Regions from separate parts of the Tepidimonas taiwanensis genome, predicted to be linked through region 2. Evidence: predicted binding sites of a transcription regulator. Region 2 holds the regulator's gene; each other region holds the start of a gene.
The links. The regulator FNR, encoded in region 2, switches genes on or off when oxygen is low (the NO sensors DNR and NnrR bind a similar motif). The targets are predictions, from matches to a motif close to TTGATNNNNATCAA.

Region 1 (6,657 bases), 1.4 Mb from region 2:
GTTGGCCATGTTGTTGCCGTCGCCGACCCACGCCACCGTGATGCCGCGCAGCGCCTGCGGGTCGAGCGTACCGTCGGCGCGGCGGCCTCGGTACTCGAGAAAGGTGAACAGGTCCGCCAGGATCTGGCAGGGGTGGAACTCGTTGGTCAGGCCGTTGATGACCGGCACGCGCGAGTGCGCCGCAAAGCGCTCGATCTTGCTCTGCTCGAAGGTGCGGATCATCACCAGGTCCACCATGCGGCTGATGACGCGCGCGGTGTCCTCGATCGGCTCGCTGCGGCCGAGCTGGCTGTCGCCGGTGGTCAGGTGCACGACCGAGCCGCCCATCTGGTACATGCCGGCCTCGAAGCTGACGCGTGTGCGTGTGCTGGCTTTCTCGAAGATCATCGCCAGCGTGCGGTCCGGGTCGGCAAAGGGCTGGTATTTCTCGACCGCCTTGAACTTGCGCTTGATGAAGTCGGCCCGCTCGAACAGGTAGGCGTACTCGTCGGCGGTCAGGTCCTTGAATTGCAGGTAATGTTTCATGCGTCGGTCTCGTTCAGGAAGGCGCGCACTTGCGGCACCAGCTTGGCGACGATCTCGTCGGCCTCGGCGCGCGTCAGGATCAGCGGCGGCACGAGGCGGATGACGCGCTCGGCCGTCACCGACAGCAGCAGCCCGGCTTGCGCGCAGCGGTTGACCAGGACGCCGCACGGGCGGTCCAGCTCGATGCCGATCATCAGGCCCTTGCCGCGCACCTCGCGCACGCCAGGCAGCCCGTGCAGCTCGGCCCACAGCTGCGTGTGCAGGTAGGTGCCGACGGTGGCCGCGTTGTCGAGCAGCCCCTCGTCTTCCATGATGCGGATGGTCTCCAGCCCCGCGCGCATCGCGAGCGGGTTGCCGCCGAAGGTGGTGCCGTGGTTGCCGGGCTGGAAGATCGACGCCGCGCGCGGGCCGGCCACCACCGCCCCCACCGGCACGCCCGAGCCCAGGCCCTTGGCCAGCGGCATCACGTCGGGTTTGACGCCCGCCCACTGGTGCGCGAACCACTTGCCGGTGCGGCCCATGCCGCACTGCACCTCGTCGATCATCAGCAGCCAGTCGTGTTCGTCGCACAGCGCGCGCACGCCGGCGATGTACTCGGGCGACAGGGGATTGACGCCGCCTTCGCCCTGGATGGCTTCGAAGAATACGGCCACCACGTCGGGGTTGCCGACGGTGGCGGCGCGCAGCGCGTCGAGGTCGTTGATCGGCACGCGAATGAACCCCTCGACCAGCGGCTCGAAGCCGGCCTGGACCTTCGGATTTCCGGTGGCCGACAGCGTCGCCAGCGATCGCCCGTGGAAGGCCTTTTCGTAGACGACGATCTGCGGCCGCGCGATGCCCTTGTCGTGACCGAACTTGCGCGCGAGCTTGATCGCCGCCTCGTTGGCCTCTAGTCCGCTGGAGCAGAAAAACACCTTCTCGAGGCCCGAGCGTTCGCACAGCGCGGCGGCCAGCGGTTCGGTCCAGGGGTGGTGGTAGTAGTTGCTGACATGGATCAGCTGCGCGACCTGTTCCTGCAGCGCCTTGACGAGGCGTGGGTGTGCGTGGCCCAGCGTGTTGACGGCGATGCCGGCGAGCGCATCGAGATACTCGCGGCCGTCCGCGTCCCACACGCGGCAGCCCCGACCGTGCGTGAGCATGATCGGCACGCGGCCGTAAGTGGTCATCACGTGGGGCTCGGTCGGCGGGGTGGCGGCATGCATGGTCTAAACGGCCAGGAGGGTGACGGAAAAACGCGATTCTAGGGGCACGGGGTGGCGGGGCGTGCCATTGCAGGTCTTATATAAGATATAATACTCAATGGTACCCGGGCGATCCCCGGGGTGCCCGACCCGTGTTCCGTGGGTGCTCGCCCACTTCTCTATCGTCGCCGTGCCGCCCACCGGTGGCGCGGCCCTACGCGCGATGGTCACGCCCAACGCCCAGCAAGTCTTCATCCAGGGGGTCACGCGCAGTGGCCGCACGTTTCGCCCCAGTGACTGGGCCGAACGCCTGGCGGGCGTGATGAGTCCGTTTCACCCCCAGGCGGTGCAGGGGCCGGGTGGTCATCTGCGCTATTCGCCGTGGGTCATCCCCACCGTCGTCAACGGCGTCAAGTGCGTGGTCGTCGACCGCGCGCTCAAGGACTACGACGAGCGGGCGTGGGATTTCGTGATGGGCTTTGCGCGCGACAACGACCTCGTCGTCACCGAGGCGTGTCTGTTGCCGGACGGGCCGGGCGGCGCTCCGTCCTCGACGGTGCGGGGCTGAGCTGCGCGCGTTTTCGGCGTCGAAACGGGCGTCGCGGCACGCGGGCTTACGCAAAGTCGAGCCGTCGTCGGGGTTCAGGTGTCGCATCGGCTGGTCCGATCCCTGGCCGCCAATACGCGACGGCAACGGCGGATCAGAAGGCTGCAACGAAAAAGCCGCCGGGCTGGCGCACCGGCGGCTCGTGTGGGGTTTGCTGGCAGCGCACCCGTTCCAAGGCGGACGCCGCTCGACGGCGGATCGGGGGCGTCCGGGCGGTGCCTGAAGCGTCAGGCGGCAGCGGCCAGGGCCTTGACCTTGGCCGACAGGCGGCTCTTGTCGCGGGCGGCCTTGTTCTTGTGGAAAATGCCCTTGTCCGCGATCGAATCGACGATCGACTGCATCTGGGCAAAGAGCGCGGTGGCCTGGGCCTTGTCACCGGCGGCGACGGCCTTTTCCACCTTCTTGATGGCGGTGCGGTAGCGCGAACGCAGCGAGCTGTTGTGGGCGTTCAGCTTGGCGTCCTGGCGGGCGCGCTTGCGGCCCGACGCCAGACGCGGCGATTTTTTCGATTTGGTTGCCATGGGTCTGTGTTCCTGTCAACGTTGGGGGATGATGCCAGCAAAGTCGGCCATTATAAACGCCTCGCCGCTTTGCGGGTGGCACAAGAGCGGCACGCGAGCGCCAGCCTTCGCTTGACTTGTGTCAAGCCAGGGTAAGCCGCATCGGGCATACTTGCGGCCGGCGGCTGGGGCCCATCCGGGTGGCCGCCGAGGTTCGAGTCCGTCCGTCGTCTTGTTCTATGTCCGCCAACGAAACCCTCTCGTCCCCCGAGACCGCCCAACCCATCCCGCCCGGGCAGCCCCTGCCGCACCGCAAGGTGATCCGCGGCTGGATCACGCCGCTGGCCGAGCGGCGCACCGCGATCGCGATCGCCCTGTTGGTGCTCGACTGGGCGATCTTTGCCGCCCTGATCGCCGGTACGGTCGTGTTCGAGGCATGGTGGGCCAAGCTGCTGTGCGGGCTGGCCGCGGGCTTCACGATCGGGCGCCTGTTCATCATCGGCCACGACGCCTGCCACCAGAGCTACACGCCGCACCGCGGGCTCAACAAGGTGCTGGGCCGCATTGCGATGATCCCGTCACTGACGCCCTACAGCCTGTGGGAGGTCGGTCACAACGTCGTGCACCATGGGTACACCAACCTCAAGGGGGTGGATTTCGTTTGGGCGCCGCTGACCAAGGCCGAGTTCGATGCGCTCTCGCCCGGCCGCCGGCTGCTCGAGCGCATCTACCGCAGCGGCTGGGGCCCCGCGCTGTACTACTTCATCGAGATGTGGTGGCTGCGCATGTTCTTCCCGCGCAAGACCTACATGGGCACGCGCCGGCCGGAGTTCGTGTGGGATGGCGTGTTCGTCCTCGCGGTCGCGCTGCTGTGGATCGGTGGCATGGTCGCGGCGGCGCTGGCGACCGGCCAATCGGTGTGGCTGCAGGTCGTGATGGGCTTCGTCGTGCCGTTCGTGTTCTGGAACGCGATGATCGGTTTCGTCGTCTACGTGCACCACACGCACCCGGCGGTGCAATGGCACGACGACAAGATCGCCTGGGCCAAGGCGGCACCGTTCGTTTCCACCACCGTGCACCTGGAGTTCCCGTTCAAGATCGGCGCGCTGATGCACCACATCATGGAGCACACCGCGCACCACGTGGACATGAGCGTGCCGCTGTACAAGCTCAAGCAGGCGCAAAAGAAGCTGGAGGAGATGCTGCCCGGCCGCATCATCATCCAGCGCTTCAGCTGGCGCTGGTATTTCGACACGGCGCGCCGCTGCAAGCTGTACGACTTCACACGCCGCTGCTGGACGGACTTCCAGGGCCGGCCGACGAGCGACCCGGCGCCGTCGTACGCCTGAGCGCGCGGCAGTAGCCGAAGGCACCCGGGCACCGGCGCGCGCGTGAGGGCGTCAGGCCGTACGGCACGGCGTCGCAGTCGGCCCGATCAGCGCACGGACACGCACACAGACGGGCGCGAATAGGGCCCGCGGGGCCCTATTCGCTATCGCTGCTGGCGTGCCCGGTGCTGCGGTGCGACAATACGCCCCCAATGGCACAGACTTTTTCCGAATTGAACCTCGCCGAGCCGCTGCTGCGGGCGGTGGCCGAGATGGGGTATACGACGCTCACGCCGATCCAGGCGCAGGCGATTCCGGTGGTGCTGCAGGGCCGCGACGTGATGGGCGCGGCGCAGACGGGCACCGGCAAGACGGCGGCATTCTCACTGCCGCTGCTGCAGCGGCTGTTGCGTCACGCCAACACCTCGACCTCGCCCGCGCGGCACCCGGTGCGGGCGTTGGTGCTGCTGCCGACGCGCGAACTCGCCGATCAGGTCGCGCAGCAGATCAAGCTGTACGCGAAGTACACGCCGCTGCGCAGCGCGGTGGTGTTCGGCGGCATGGACATGAAGCCGCAGGTCGAGGAGCTGCGCAAGGGGGTCGAGGTGCTGGTGGCCACGCCCGGGCGGCTGCTCGACCACATCGAAGCCAAGTCCGCCGTGCTGAATCAGGTCGAGTACGTCGTGCTCGACGAGGCGGACCGCATGCTCGACATCGGCTTTTTGCCGGACCTGCAGCGCATCCTGTCGTACCTGCCGAAGCAGCGCACGACGCTGCTGTTTTCCGCGACGTTCTCGCCGGAGATCAAGCGGCTGGCGGCCAGCTACCTGCAAGACCCGGTCGTCATCGAAGTCGCGCGCGCCAACACCACGGCGTCGACCGTGGAGCAGCGCTTTTTCCGCGTCGAGGAAGACGACAAGCGTCAGGCGCTCAAGCAGCTCGTGCGCGACCAGCAGGTCAAGCAGGCCTTCGTCTTCGTCAACAGCAAGCTGGGCTGTGCGCGGCTGGCGCGGGCGCTGGAGCGCGACGGTTTTCGCGTCGCGGCGCTGCACGGCGACAAGAGCCAGGACGAGCGGCTCAAGGCGCTCGACGCCTTCAAGCAGGGACAGGTGGACCTGCTGGTGTGCACCGACGTCGCGGCGCGCGGGCTCGACATCAAGGACGTGCCGGCGGTGTTCAACGTGGACATCCCGTTCAACGCCGAGGACTACGTGCACCGCATCGGCCGCACGGGGCGCGCCGGCGCGTCGGGGCTGGCGATTTCGTTCGTTAGCGGCCGCGACGCGAAGGCGCTGGCCGAGATTGAAAAACTCATCGGCCGCCGCGCGGAGGTGGAGCCGCTGGAGATCGAGGACGAACGGCGGCCGCGCGTCCGCGGCGCGGAGCGGGAGGACGGCGCGCGTTCACGGCGTGTCGCCGAGGCGGATGCTAACGCCGCGCCGGCCGCCGAAGCCCGTGCCGCCGCACGGGCGGGCGAAGGGCGCACCGCCCGGGGTCGCAGCGGGGGGCGAACGGCGGGCGCGCCGGCCGATCCGCTGCTCGATCAGCCGTACGAGCCCGCGCTGCCGCCCGACGCCAAGGCGGCGTGGGAGCAGCCCAGCGCGACGCCGGCGCCGAAAGGCCTGTCGGCCTACATCCGCCCGAAGCGCAAGGTGGCGGCGCTGTTGCGCGCGCCCCAGCCGCTCAGCGCCCCGGCCGCTGAGCCTGCGGACACGGTATCCGGATGATCTCGGCCCGACGCGCGTCCGGCGCCTCTAGCCCGTCCGGCAAGCGCGCGGCGCTGAGCTGCCCGCCCCAGACGCAGCCGGTGTCCAGTGCCAGCAGGTCGGCCCGGCACAGCGGCCCGAGGGTCGACCAGTGACCGAAGGCGATCGGCGTGTCGGCGCTGCGCCGTCCCGGCACGTCGAACCACGGCAGGAAACCGGCAGGTGCCTGCGCCGCGCTGTCTTTGGTGGCGAACTCCATCACGCCGTCGGCGCTGCAAAAGCGCAGCCGCGTCAGCGCGTTGACGATGACGCGCCAGCGATCCGCCCCGATCAGTCCGTCATCCCAACGGTCCGGGTGGTTGCCGTACATCCGGTGCAGCCACGCGCCCACGTCCGGGGCGCGCAGCCGCTCCTCGACTTCCGCCGCCAGCGCCAGCACCTGCGCCGGCGTCCACTGCGGCAGCACGCCCGCGTGGACCAGCAGCCAGCCGCGCTCCATCAGGGCGAGCGGTCGCCAGCGCAACCAGTCCAGCAGCGCCGCGCGGTCGGGGGCTTGGAGGATGTCGTCGAGTGTGTCGCTGCGGTGCGGCGGGCGCACGCCATGCGCCACGGCGAGCAGGTGCAGGTCGTGGTTGCCCAGCAGCACCTCTGCCGCGCCGTCGAGGGCGCGCAGCCGGCGCAGCGTGGCCAGCGACGCCGGTCCGCGGTTGACCACGTCGCCCAGGAGGATGAGCCGGTCGCGGCTCGGGGAAAAACCGATGTCGGCGAGCAGCCGCTGCAGGGCGTCGTCACAGCCCTGCACGTCGCCGA
Region 2 (6,657 bases):
TGCTGTACGGCGTGCGCCTGACCACCGCCAGCGCCGCGGGCGTCATCATGGCGGCGATCCCCGCCGTCGTCGCGCTGCTCTCGGCGCTTTTCCTGCGCGAGCGGCTGGATGGCAGGTCGCTCGTCGCCATCGCACTGGCGGCGCTCGGCATCGGGCTGTTTTCGCTCGACAAGGCCACGGGCGGTGGGGCCGCGGCGCCCGGCGGGCAATGGCTGGGGCTGCCGCTGGCCGTATGGGGCAACGCGCTCGTCTTCGCCGCCGTCGTGTGCGAAGCCGCCTATGTCGTCATCGGCAAGCGCCTGACCGGCCGGGTCGGACCACAGCGCATTGCCGCGCTCATCAACCTGTGGGGCCTGGCGCTGATGACACCGCTGGGACTGTGGGCCGCGGTCGGGTTCGACTGGAGCACGATGCGCGCGCCGCTGTGGGGGTTGCTGGTGTTTTACGGACTCGCGGCCAGCGTGTGGACCGTGTGGCTTTGGATGACGGGGCTGCGCCACGTGCCGGCCGCGCGCGCCGGGGTCTTCACGGTGATGCTGCCCGTCAGCGCCGCGGCCATCGGCGTGCTCTTCATGGGCGAGCGGCTCACCCCGCTGCAGTGGATCGCCTTTGCGCTGGCGCTGCTCGGCCTCGTCGTCGCCACCCTGCCGGGGCGCACGGTCACGCGCACCACAGACCCGTCGGCTGGGTGATCCCCATCCACAGCGCCCAGCCGGACGTCGCCGCCAGCGCGAGGCCGGCGAGGCGAATCCCCCAGCCGCCCGAGCGCATTTCGGCCAGGCGCAGCAGCAACCACGGCCCCGCGGCCAGCGACACCATCGTCCCGGCGGCAAACGCCGCCATGATCACGGCGCCGTCCAGCGCCGACGCCGACAGCGACGCCACCAGCAGCGCCGAATACAGCAGCCCGCACGGCATCAGCGCCCACCCGAGTCCGAGCGCCACTGGCGCCCGCGCGCCCAGCCGCGCCATCACCGGGCGGGCCCGCCGCCACACGGCCTGCGCCCAGCCGTCCAGAAACGCCGGCTGGCGCGCCTGCCACACCAGCGCCAGCCCGAGCAGCAGGGCGGCCACGTGCATCATCGTCCACACGGGCCGCAGCACGGCGGTCTGCTGCCCGAGCCAGCCCATCCCCTGCACCGTGCCCCCGGCCAGCGCCCCGAGCAGCGCATAGCCCGCCAGCCGGCTGAATTGCCACGTCCACAGCGCCTGGCGCGTGCGCGGCGCCGCCGCGCGGGCGATGCCCGCGCAGGCCGCCCCGCACATCGCCACGCAGTGCGGCCCCCCGACCAGCCCCATCAGCAGGGCCGAAACCGTCATCGACGCCAACATGCGCGCATCCTACCAGCGACACGGCGCCCGCGCCCCGCGGGCGAGCGGCCGTTCAGATGATCTTGGAAAACCGCGCCCGGTCCTGGTCGACCTGCAGGTAGCGGTCGAACACCATCGCGATCGCCCGCACCAGGTACCAGCCCGTCGGGGTGACCTCCAGGTGCGTATCGTCGATGCGCACCAGCCCCACCGCCTGCAGCGCGCGCAGCTCCTCCAGCTCGCGCGCGAAATAGCTGCGGAAATCGATCAGGTGGGCGAGGTTGATCGACTCGAAGTCCACCAGCCCCTGGCACATGATCGCCATGATCACGCTGCGGCGCAGCAGGTCGTCGCGTGTCAGCGCCAGCCCACGCACGATCGGTAACCGCCCCTGATTGAGCGCGTCGTAATACTCCTCCAGCGTCTTGGCGTTCTGGCTGTAGGTGGCGCCGATGCGGCCGATCGCCGACACCCCGAGCGCGATCAGGTCGCAGTCCGGCTGCGTGCTGTAACCCTGGAAATTGCGGTGCAGCCGCCCCTGCCGCTTGGCCACCGCCAAGGCATCGTTGGGCAGCGCAAAGTGATCCATCCCGATGTAGACGTACCCTGCCGCGCTCAGGTGGTCCAATGCCAGCGACAGCATCGCGAGCTTATCGGCCGGGCTGGGCAGCTCCGCCGCGATGATGCGCCGCTGCGCCTTGAAGCGCGCCGGCAGGTGCGCGTAGGCATAGACCGCGATGCGGTCCGGGCGCAGGCGCTCGACCTGCTCCAGCGTGTGGCGAAACGACTCCGGCGTCTGCTGCGGCAGGCCGTAAATGAGGTCGACGTTGATCGACTCGAACCCCAGCTCGCGCGCCGCGGCCACCAGCGCGAACACCTGCGCGGCCGGCTGCACCCGGTGCACGGTCTTTTGCACGGTGGGATCGAAATCCTGCACCCCGAAGCTCAGGCGGTTGAAGCCGAGCCTTTGCAAGTGGGCCAAACGTTCGGCGGTCACCGTGCGCGGATCGACCTCGATCGAGTATTCGCCCCCGGGCACGAGCTCGAAGTGGCGCCGGATCATCGCCATCAGGTCGGCCAGCTCGTCGTCGCTGAGAAACGTCGGCGTTCCGCCGCCCAGGTGCAACTGGCTGACGCGGTGTCCTCGCCCGACGTACCCGGTCTGTAGCTCCAGCTCGCGCGTGAGGTAGCGCAGATACTCCGCCGCGCGGCTGTGGTGCTTGGTCACCACCTTGTTGCACGCGCAGTAGTAGCACAGCGACTCACAAAACGGGATGTGCACGTACACCGACAGCGGCAGCGCCATCGACCCCGCGCGGCGCTGTTCGAGCGCCTGGATGTAGTCGCGCTCGGTGAACGCCTCGACGAACCGATCCGCCGTCGGATAGGACGTGTAGCGCGGTCCGGGGATGTCGAACCGGCGCAGCAGGGCTTCATCGATGACGTGTTTCACGGACAGAGACTCCAGTGAGGGTGGACTGTGCCGCAGGACGGCATCCGGCTCGTTGACGTGGGTCAAACGCCCTGCACATGCGACGCCCCCACCCGGCGACGGGGCATTCGGCCCCGACGGGCGGCGTGCCGCGGCCCCGGGTTGTTATCATCATTGAAAACACCGTATTTTGAGCCCCCCGAACCGGTCGGGTCCACTGGGCCGCGGCCCCCTCTTTCTCTGCGATCACACCCCGATGGACCTGCACAGCATCAAAGTCGCCTGTTCGAGCTGCAATCTGCGCGAGCTTTGCATTCCCGTGGGTCTCGGTGCGGAGGAGCTGGCCCAGCTCGAGCAGCTCATCCCGTTTCGCCGCCGGGTGCGGCGCGGCGGCACGCTGTTTTCCGCGGGGGATCCGTTCACCTCGCTGTACGCGGTGCGCTCCGGTTTTTTCAAGACCTGCATCACCACCGTCGACGGCCGCGACCAGGTCACGGGCTTCCAGATGGCCGGCGAAATCCTGGGGCTCGATGGCATCGTGCAGGACAAGCACTCCTGCTCCGCGGTGGCGTTGGAAGACGCCGAGGTGTGCGTGCTGCCGTTCGACAAGCTGGAACAGCTCTCGCGCGAGTTCAGCACGCTGCAGCATCACCTGCATCGCATCATGAGCCGTGAGATCGTGCGCGACCAGGGCGTGATGCTGCTGCTGGGCAGCATGCGTGCCGAGGAGCGTCTCGCGGCTTTCCTGCTCAACCTGGTGCAGCGCCTGCACGCGCGTGGGTTCTCCAAGACGGAGATGGTGCTGCGCATGACACGCGAGGAAATCGGCAGCTACCTCGGCATGAAGCTGGAGACCGTCAGCCGCACCTTCTCGCGCTTTCAGGAGGACGGCATCATCGAGGTCAAACAGCGCTACGTGCGCATCCTCGACGCCGATGCGCTGCAGCGCATCGTCAACCACGGCGACACGGACGCGTGAGGCTCACGGGGCCGCGTCAGCCCCACGCGGCGCGGCCGCGGCGCCGTCGCCTCAGGTGCAGCCGCCACAGCGTGGCGTGCCACCGTCGCCGACCGCCGCGACGTTGCGCGCACAGTCGGCGGGCCGCTGGTCGGGCGGTACCGGGCAGCGGTTGATTTCCCACGGCGACATCGACAGCAACGTCGTCAGCGCGCTGGACGCGCTGGTCAACGCCCAGAAGACGAAGAACGTGACCGTGTACACCGCCTGCCGCGACCAGCCGAGCCGCTCACCGGCCCATTGCAGCTCGGCGGGGTCCACGAACGCGAACACCACCATCTCCATCAGCGCCGCCATCAGAAAAGCGGGCCAGGCGATCCACAGTATCCGTTGGGCCAGCATCGTCACGTCTCCTCTCTCCCGGCCCCGGCGGGCCGTCAGTCTTTCTCGGGCAAAGTGGGCGAGACCGCATGGTTGCGCCCCTGGTTGGCGGGCAGCAGCGCCTTCTCCGCCGCCAGCCGCTCCTCGGCTGACAACCCATCGCTGGGCACCGCCACCCGCGCCGGCGCGGACTCGCGCGGCAGCACCGTGTCGGCGTTGCGCACCGCGATCGCGACCGTGATCAGCGACGCGATCACGACCACGAGCGGGCCACCGATCACCATCCACACGAACGGCTCACGGTACCACGGCCGCGACGCGGGCGATGGGGTGGGGGGTACAGCAGTCATCGTCGTCATAGTGTAAAGGCGGAAGGGAGAAACAGGGATGCGGGTGAACCCGGGTCACCCGCACGCGGCATCATCGCGGAATCAGGAACGTCGTCTTTTCGCGCACCTCGATGGCGCCATCGGCGGAGCGGAAGGTCATCACGATCGGGTGCGAACCCGGCTCCAGCCCCGGCGGCACCTGTACGCGCACCGGCACCGAGCGCACCTCGGTCGGCCGCAGGTGCACCGTCGGCTCGGAGGCGATCGTCACCCCCGGCAAACCGTCCACGGTGACCTGCAGCTCGCGCTCGGCTTCCGACGCGTTCATGAATTGAACACGGTAGACGTTTTCGATCCGGCCCATCTCGACCATGCGCGCCAGCGCCCCGCGGTCGCGGATCACATCGACCTTGAGCGGCACGCGCAGCCACAGGCTCACGCCCAGCGCGGTGACGATGGCCAGCAAAATCGCGCTGTAGACGAGCACCCGCGGCCGAAACGCGCGGCGGATCATCTGCGCGCGCGTCCAGCGGTTGGCCATGCCGTTTTGCGTCGAGTATTTGACCAGCCCCTTGGGGTAGCCCATCTTTTCCATCACCTCGTCACAGACGTCGGCGCAGGCCCCGCAGCCGATGCACTCGTACTGCAGACCGTTGCGGATGTCGATCCCTGTCGGACAGACCTGCACGCACAGCGTGCAGTCGATGCAGTCCCCAAGCCCCAGCGCCTTCGGATCGGCCGAGCGCTTGCGTGCCCCGCGCGGCTCGCCCCGCTCGGCGTCGTAGGTCACGATCATCGTGTCCTTGTCGAACATCGCGCTCTGGAAGCGCGCATACGGGCACATGTACTTGCACACCTGCTCACGCATGAAGCCCGCATTGCCGTAGGTCGCAAAACCGTAGAAGAAAATCCAGAACGTCTGCCACGGCCCCAGGTTCCACGCGATGAACGCGGCACCCAGCTCACGGATCGGCGTGAAGTAGCCGGCGAACGTGAAACCCGTCCACAGCCCGAACAGGATCCACGCCACGTGCTTGCCCCCTTTGCGGGCGAACTTGCGCAGGCTCCACGGCTCCTGGTCGAGCCGCATGCGCGCCGAGCGGTCGCCCTCGAAGAGCTTTTCCATCCACAGGTAGATCTCGGTGTAGACCGTCTGCGGACAGGCGTAGCCGCACCACAGCCGCCCCGCGATCGCCGTGAACAGGAACAGCGCCAGCGCCGACACCACGAGAATCCCGGTCAGGTAGATGAAATCCTGCGGGTACAGCACCAACCCGAAGATGTAAAAGCGCCGCGCCTCTAGGTCGAACAGCACCGCCTGGCGGTCGTTCCACGTCAGCCACGGCAGCCCGTAGAAGACGAGCTGCGTGAGCCACACGAACACCCAGCGCCAGCGCGCGAAGGTCCCGGTGACGGAGCGGGGGTAGATCTTCTTGCGCGCGGCGTAGAGCGATATCTCGACCTCGTCGTCCGACGGTACGGTGGTGGCTTTGCTGGCGGTGCTCATGTCAACCTCGGCAAACGAGAAGAAAAAACCGGTGGAAGTATCGTACCCCCACCGGTTTCGTTGGCGCTTGATTTAAGGCAAACGCGGTCGAACGCGGACTCAGTTCGGGTTCGAGAGCTTCCAGACGTAGGCGGTCAGCACGTGGATCTGTGCATCGGTCAGCAGCGCGTTCTGCGCCGGCATCACGTTGTTGAAGCCCTTTTCGATCGCGCGCACGATGGCTTCCTCGCCCCAGCCGTGCAGCCAGACTTGGTCGGTCAGGTTGGGCGCGCCGGTCGCGTGCATACCCTTGCCGTCCGCGCCGTGGCAGGCCGCGCAAGCGGCAAACTTCGCCGCGCCCTGCGTGGCGCGCACGCTGTCGTGCGGGCTGCCCGAGAGGCTCAGCACGTAGTGCGCGAGGTTGCGCACGTCCTCGGCGGTGCCGACGGCCGCGGCCATCGGCGGCATGATGCCTTGGCGCCCTTGCGCGATGGTTTGGTGGATATACGCCGGCTGCCCGTCGCCGCCCAGCCAGTCCGCATCCGTCAGGTTCGGGAAGCCCTTGCTGCCGCGGGCGTCCGAGCCGTGGCACTGCGCGCAGTAGTTCATGTACAGGCGCTCACCGACGGCCATCGCCTGCTGGTCCTTGGCGAGGTCCTTCGGGTCCATGCCCTGGAACTTCGCGTACAGCGGCTCCACCGCCGACAACGCCTTGGCGCGCTCGGCGGCCCACTGCCCGTGCGAGCTCCAGCCCAGCTGG
Region 3 (6,657 bases), 750 kb from region 2:
TCGTCGTGCCCGCCGATCGGGCCGCCTGCGCCGCGCGCGCGGCCCAGCGCATCGAGCTCGTCGATGAAGATGATGGCCGGGGCCTTCGCGCGCGCCTGCTCGAAGAGGTCGCGCACGCGCGCCGCGCCGACGCCGACGAACATCTCGACGAACTCGCTGCCGCTGATGCTGAAAAACGGCACGCCCGCCTCGCCCGCCACCGCCTTGGCCAGCAGCGTCTTGCCGGTTCCGGGCGGCCCGACGAGCAGCACGCCCTTGGGCGCGCGCGCGCCGAGGCGCCCGTAGCCCTGCGGGTCCTTCAGAAAGGCGACGATTTCCTGCAGCTCGGCCTTGGCCTCGTCCACCCCGGCCACGTCGGCAAAGGTCACACCGGTGTTGGCCTCGACGTAGACCTTGGCGCGGCTTTTGCCGATGCTCATGAAGCCGCCCATGCCCTGGCGTTCGAGCACGCGCCGCACGACGAAAAACCACAGCGCAAAAAAGACCAGGGTCGGCGCCACCCACGACAGCACGTCGCGCAGCCAGGTGTTCTCGACGACGCGCGTGTACGGCACCTCGTAGCGCCCCAATCGCTCGGCCAAATCGGGCTCGACCCGGTTGGCCACAATCACCGTCTTGCCGCTCGCGTCCGGGGCCTTGAGCCGCCCCGTGATCGTGGTGTCGCTGACGATCACCTCGGCCACGCGCCCTTCGGCCAGCGCCTGCTCGAACGCGCTGTAGGGCACCGGCTCCACGGTGCGCGCCGTTTGCCAGACGTTCTGGAACCACAGCACGAGCAGAAACGCGAGCACCCAGTACCCGGCGTTCCAGGTGGCTTTTTGTTGCGGGTTCATCGATCCCCCCGTACTCAACAGCCTGCGCCCAGGCGGCGCAGCCGCGCGCGCAGGCGCTCGATTTCGTCCTCGAGCTGCACGACCAGCGCCGCCAGCTCCGGGTCGGCGTCGAAGTGCGCGTGCAGCCACGCCAGCCGGCGCAGGCGCTGCAGCGCGCGCGCATCGAACCCCTCGTCGGGTGTGCCCGCGATCAGTCCGGCACGCACCGCGACCTCGGCCCACTGCGGACCCAGCCCGGCCGCACGACACAAAACGTCCAGTTCGACCACGGTGCCGCCCGTGCCCGCTTCGATGACGGTGTATCCGTTGCCCATGTCATCCCCTCCTTTGCGCTTCGGCCGCCGCCACCTTGCGCGCGTCGAAGTCCGTCAGTTGCGCAGCCATCTGTTCGTACAGCGCGCGGGCGCGCGGATCGTAGGCGCTGGGCAGGATCACGCGCAGCTGCAGCTCCAGGTCACCTGGCTCGCGCGCGGGCAGCCCCTTGCCGCGCACCGTCAGCGTCTGGCCGTTCTGGCTGTGCGCAGGCACGCGCACCTTGAGCGTGCTGCCATCGGGCAGCCTCACCGGCACCACCGCGCCCAATGCCGCCTCCCACGGCGCCACCGGCAACTCCATGATGAGCGTCTTGCCATCGAGCCGGTAGCGCGCATCGGGCCGGATGTGCACCTCCAGATAAAGATCCCCCGGCGGATCGCCCGGCCCGCCCTGGCCGGCCAGGCGGATGAGCTGCCCCTCGCGCACCCCAGCGGGAATGCGCACCTCCAGCGTGCGCGTGCGCAGCGCCAGATGGCCCTGCGCGTCGAGCTCGGGCACCTGTAGGCTGATGGTGTGCGTGCCGCCCTGCCACGCCTGCGCGAGGTCGAGCACGACCTTGGCATGGTGGTCTTCGCCGCGGCGGCCGTGTGCGCCCCCAGCGCCCGCGCCGCCGCGCCGGGCGTGGCGCGCACGCGCCATGTGGCCGAACAGCTCGCTGAAAAAGTCGCTGAACCCCTCGGCGTCCATGCCCTCGGGCGCGCCGTGGAACTCGAATCCCGCGTCCCAGTCCGGCGGCGGCGTGAAGCGCTGCCCCGCCCGGTGCGCCTGCGCGAGGCGGTCGTACGCGGCACGCTTCTCCGCGTCAGAGAGCACCGCGTAGGCCTCGTTGACCTCGCTCATGCGCGTGGCCGCGTCCGGCTCCGTGCTGACGTCCGGATGGTATTTGCGCGCCAGTTTGCGGTACGCCTTCTTGATCTCGTCGGCGCTGGCGTCGCGCGCCACGCCCAGCACCGCGTAGTAATCCTTGAACTCCACCGCTGCTCCTTGTTTGTGTTCGGTGAACAGACGGAAAAATGGTTACCGGCCGCCCGCGTTTCAATGGTCAGGCGGAGGCCGGCGCCGCATCCGCCACGAACACTGTGAGCACGCCGGTGTAGCCGTAAAGCCGGTGGTAGGCGATCTCGCCCGCTGCAAAAAAGCCCACCAGCGGCACGTCGCCCAACGCCTGGCGGATGATGGCCAGCTCCGCGTGCGGCGCGCCGAAATGCGGCCCGCCGCGGCCGTTGCAGCTCACGTACACCGCGCCCGCGATGCGCTGCACAGGGTCGGCGAGGGCCGTGCCGTCTTCACCGGCGAGCTCGTCGCGGATTTCGGCGCAGATGCGCACCAGATCGGCGCGGGCCGCCTCCCGGTGGCGCTCACAGGGGGTCAGCACCGTCCCCGGCGGCACCTCGTCGGCCACGATGAAGGCCCGCCGCCCCGGGTCCAACCCCACCAGATGCCGCACCAGCACGTCATCCCCCAGCCGCAGCGGCACCCGCCCGACGCGGGGGGTGGCACGCGCCGGATCGGCCGTGGCAGGGCGCTGCAAACCCACCAGCGTTTCGCGCAAGCGCGCGACGACCGCCGGCAGGTCCTGCAGCGACAGCCCCAGATCGCCGAGCAGCACATCCAGCGCCGGCATGCCGTCGAGCACCTCCACCCGCTGCCCCGTGGCAGCCGTCACGCGCCGCGCGGGCGCCACCGGGCGCACGCCCTGCGTAACGCGCGACACGATGCCCACGTCCGGGCCGAACGCCACGCCGCTGAAGCCGCCGCGGAACCAGCCACTGGCCGCTTCGCGGCCGTGCCCCCCGATCCCGCCGCGGCTGGAGCGGGCGATCTGCAGCGACCCCGCGCGGCTGGCCACCAGTCCACCGAAGAGGTAGTGCGACAGCGTGCGCTCCGCCAGCTCCTGCACCAGCTCCGTCAGGTCCGGGGTCGCCGGGTCGGCGTGCACGAGCGCCGTCTGGGGCACGAATCCGTCCGTGCCCTGCGTCGCGGCCAGCGGCGCCACACCGCTGAAAACGCGGTAGCGCCCGGGCGCGAGGTCGCACAGCATCACCGCGATGCCGGGTTCGTCGATGAACTCGGTGCCGCTGGCGCAAATGCCCACCGTCACGGCGCCCACCCAGTCGGTGACTTGGGGCAAGGCGTCGGCCAACTGGTCCAGGATCTCGGGGAGTGCGTCGGCGTGGTGGTCCGTCACGTACAGCAGCGCCAGCGGCGTGACCGCTGCGCCCCCGTCGGCCACCGCCCCGCCGGCCTCCGGTGCCTGCGTCGGCGCGCCCGCCCGGCGCTGCGCGCGCAGCTGCGCCAGCACCCGGCGCACTGCCTCCGGCCATTGCGGGTGGGTCGCGTGGGCGCAGACGAAGCGCTTCACCGGCGCGATCTCCGTGCGGCCGCCGGGGCGGGCGCTGACGCGCCCGGTGCGGGTGCCGCCCGGCGTGCCGGCGTCTTGCGCCCGGTGCGCGCCGGTGCCTCGCCCGACGCGGCGGTGGCAGTCGGCGCAGGGGCGGGCGGCACCGGCGCCATCGCCGCCGCGGCCTGTTGCGTCATCTCCTGCAGCGTGCGCTGGGCGATGCCCTGAAACTGCTCGGTCAGCGCCTGCCACCAGCGCATCGGATCCACCGCGGGCGCCGCGGCGTCACCGCCCGACGGGGCTTGCGGCGCCGGGTCGGCGCCAGAGGCCGGCGCCTCCCCCGACACCGCATCGGCCCGGGGCGAGCCGCCTGCCGCCCCCGGTGCCCACGCCTGCGCGACCTCGCCCAAGCTGACGTTGAGCCCCTTGAGCGTCGCCAGCGTCATGCGCTGCACCTCCAGCGCCTGGATCGTGGCCTGCACGGCGCGAGCGTTTTGCTCCAGCCAGAAATGCACCGCGCGCAGGTCGCGGATGCGGCGCTCCAGCTCGTCCGGGTCGAAGACGGGGGCCACCCACTGCGCCATCGCCGGTGCCTGCCCGGCGGGCGCGGCCGCGCCCCCCGCCAACCCCTGAAGGAAGGCAAACCCCGGCACGTAGCGGGCGTAAGGGGCGAAGGCCGCCTGCACGGCGCTGAAATCGGGTGGGGTCATGTGAAATCCGGGCGGGAAGGGTTCGGGGATGACGTTGTCACGGAGACGGTGCGGTAAGCATGCCACAGACGGCGGCCGCGCGCCATGTTCTTAGGCGGGCAACAACCTCGGGCGAACGCGCCCGACACGGCTCCGCGGGGGATCGCGCCAACCCCGCTGCCGCTTGACCCAGGTCAAGGCAAGCCCGAACGCCTGGCCGCGGCGCTTGGCCACGGCGGGCTTTCGCGCCACAATCTGTTCAACGGGGTCGCATCCCCGCCTGATGCGGCAAGCCCCCGCGACGTTCGGCAGACAGGATTACGATGAGCAACGCCCCCATTTCCGACACCTTCGCCCAACAACTGCAGCAGATGCGCGCCGAGCTGATCGCCCAGATCCGGGCGCAACGCGGCGGCAAGGTGGGGCGCGCCGAAGCGGCGCTCGACCCGCACGAGGTGCAAAGCGGCGACTGGGCCCAGGTGGACGGCGAGCGCGACCTGGCGCAGGCGCTGGACGAGCGCGAAACGGCCGCCCTGCGGGCCATCGACGACGCCCTGCAGCGCATCGCCGACGGCCGCTACGGCCTGTGCGTGGACTGCGGCGTCGAGATCCCCACGGCGCGGCTGCACGCGTCGCCGACGACGCTGCGCTGCATCGACTGCCAGACGCGCTACGAGCGCGCCCACCCGACCGCCACGCCCTCGCTGTGAGCGGGGGCCGGCGGCCACGTCACGTCGATCACCCCGAACGGGGTGCTGCCATCCGGCAGCCGCGCCTCGACCTGCACCCTATCGCCCGGCACGAGCCAGGGCGTGCGCGCGGCGCCCAGCGTTCGCCGCTCCGCTGCGCGCCGCGCGGCGATCGTCGCGTAACCGCGCGGCCAGACGGGCGACCCGGACGGGTCGCCCGGGATTTCCGGCGTGGGCAGCGTGCCGCCAGCCACGACGACGCCGGCCGCGATTCCGCGCCCGCGCGCGGCGGCGGCGATGAGCGCGCCGAAGTCGCGCGCCTGCGCCCCGCCGTCGGCGATGCCGAGCTTGCGCCCGTTGATCGACGTGGTCACGCTGGCGTCGAGCCGGCCGCCCGCCCACGCAGCCCCCAGTTCGTCGGGCGTGACGGCACACGGGGCAACGGCGATGCCCCACGGCTGCGCCGGGGCCTCTTTGCCCTCCCCGCCGAGCCACCAGTGGCAGGCCAGCACCAGCAGGCGCACCCCCTCGAGCGCGGCGGCCGCCTCGACATCGGACGCCACATCCCCGCACACCACCCCGACCGTCGCGCCAATGTCGGCGACACCGGCCACCGCCGGCAGCCCGCGCGTCGGCCCCCACAGCGCGTCGCTGCGCCACGGCTGCAAGACACCGCCATCCTCCGCGGGCGCCAGCCACCCCCAAGCGCGGGGCAGCGGCGCGGCGCACTGTCCCGGGTCGAAGGCAAAGGCGTGCCGCGCCTTGCCGTGCTCCAGCGTCAGCGCCAAGTCCTGCAGCTGCGGCGCGACGAAATTCCAGTCGTCCAGCGCCTGCTGCAGGGTGTCGGCGATGCCGGTGGCGTAGTGGGCCAGGGTTCCGTCGCGCGAGACGACGACGAGCTGGCCATCGCGGCTGCCGTCACGGTAGGTGGCGAGCTTCATGGGTGCAAAGGGAAGAAGTCAACGAGGGGGTCTGAGCCACAGCCGCTAGTATCGCGTGCATGGACGGTGAGTTGCCGCAACGCTCGCGCCTGCTGGCTTCCGTCGGGGTCGCCCTGGCGCTGCACGCCGCTGCGCTCGGCTGGCTCTGGGGCGCACGCGACCGCAGTATCGCCCCCGATCGGGCGATCCCCGCCCCTGTCCAGGCCCACCTCGTGACGCCCGCGGCGCGGGCGGTCGCGGTGCCGCCGCCAGGAGTCACCCCCACCCCGCGGGGACGACCGGCGCCCTTGGCCCCCTCGAATCCGTCGGCCCCCTCGCATCCCGCGGACGGCGCGAAGCACCCGGCGACACTCCCCGCCGTGGCGGTCTCGCCGGCGGGCGGCGACGACCCGATGGCGGTGGCGGACCCGCCCCTACCCGTCACCGACGCCCGTGGTACCGCCGATCCCGCCCCCTCGCCCCCCCACGAGGACCGCAGCGAGACGCCATCGGGCGTGGAAGCTGGCAACGACGAGCCCCGCGCCACGCTGGCGCAGGCCATGCCAGCGCCGGACAGCGATGCCAGCGGGCCGACCGCGGAAGCGGCGACGCGTTGGGCCATCACTGGGCCCCTGCGCGTCGCCTACGACGTGCAAGGCGAGGCCAAGGGACTGTCCTACCGCGCCGCAGCGACGCTGACGTGGCATGTCACGGCGGAGGGCTACACGCTCGAAATGGCGCTGCGGGCCTTTCTGGTCGGTGAGCGCGTGCAGCGCAGCACGGGCCTGCTCCGGGCGGACGGGCTCGTGCCCCTGCGCTTCGAGGATCGCGCCCGGCGCGAGCGCGTGCTGCAATTCGACTGGTCCGCGG

Region 1: the regulator FNR is predicted to act here: its motif matches at 2,946-2,959, upstream of LCC91_RS02390 (fatty acid desaturase).
Region 3: the regulator FNR is predicted to act here: its motif matches at 4,363-4,376, upstream of LCC91_RS12595 (TraR/DksA family transcriptional regulator).

Annotation. Positions count from the first base shown of each region.
Region 1 is NZ_CP083911.1:509,607-516,263, forward strand. It holds gene argF (ornithine carbamoyltransferase) at 1-525, opposite strand, end outside; gene LCC91_RS02375 (aspartate aminotransferase family protein) at 522-1,727, opposite strand; gene LCC91_RS02380 (DUF3579 domain-containing protein) at 1,930-2,274, shown strand; gene rpsT (30S ribosomal protein S20) at 2,541-2,834, opposite strand; gene LCC91_RS02390 (fatty acid desaturase) at 3,053-4,162, shown strand; gene LCC91_RS02395 (DEAD/DEAH box helicase) at 4,354-5,868, shown strand; gene LCC91_RS02400 (symmetrical bis(5'-nucleosyl)-tetraphosphatase) at 5,825-6,657, opposite strand, start outside.
Region 2 is NZ_CP083911.1:1,911,906-1,918,562, forward strand. It holds gene LCC91_RS09020 (DMT family transporter) at 1-692, shown strand, start outside; gene LCC91_RS09025 (sulfite exporter TauE/SafE family protein) at 661-1,332, opposite strand; gene hemN (oxygen-independent coproporphyrinogen III oxidase) at 1,385-2,770, opposite strand; gene fnr (fumarate/nitrate reduction transcriptional regulator Fnr) at 3,000-3,722, shown strand; gene LCC91_RS09040 (hypothetical protein) at 3,774-4,103, opposite strand; gene LCC91_RS09045 (hypothetical protein) at 4,139-4,432, opposite strand; gene ccoG (cytochrome c oxidase accessory protein CcoG) at 4,503-5,918, opposite strand; gene ccoP (cytochrome-c oxidase, cbb3-type subunit III) at 6,018-6,657, opposite strand, start outside.
Region 3 is NZ_CP083911.1:2,665,634-2,672,290, reverse strand. It holds gene ftsH (ATP-dependent zinc metalloprotease FtsH) at 1-833, opposite strand, end outside; gene LCC91_RS12615 (hypothetical protein) at 848-1,147, opposite strand; gene LCC91_RS12610 (DnaJ C-terminal domain-containing protein) at 1,149-2,123, opposite strand; gene LCC91_RS12605 (FIST signal transduction protein) at 2,191-3,510, opposite strand; gene LCC91_RS12600 (PhaM family polyhydroxyalkanoate granule multifunctional regulatory protein) at 3,507-4,199, opposite strand; gene LCC91_RS12595 (TraR/DksA family transcriptional regulator) at 4,502-4,888, shown strand; gene LCC91_RS12590 (fumarylacetoacetate hydrolase family protein) at 4,849-5,808, opposite strand; gene LCC91_RS12585 (DUF3108 domain-containing protein) at 6,168-6,657, shown strand, end outside.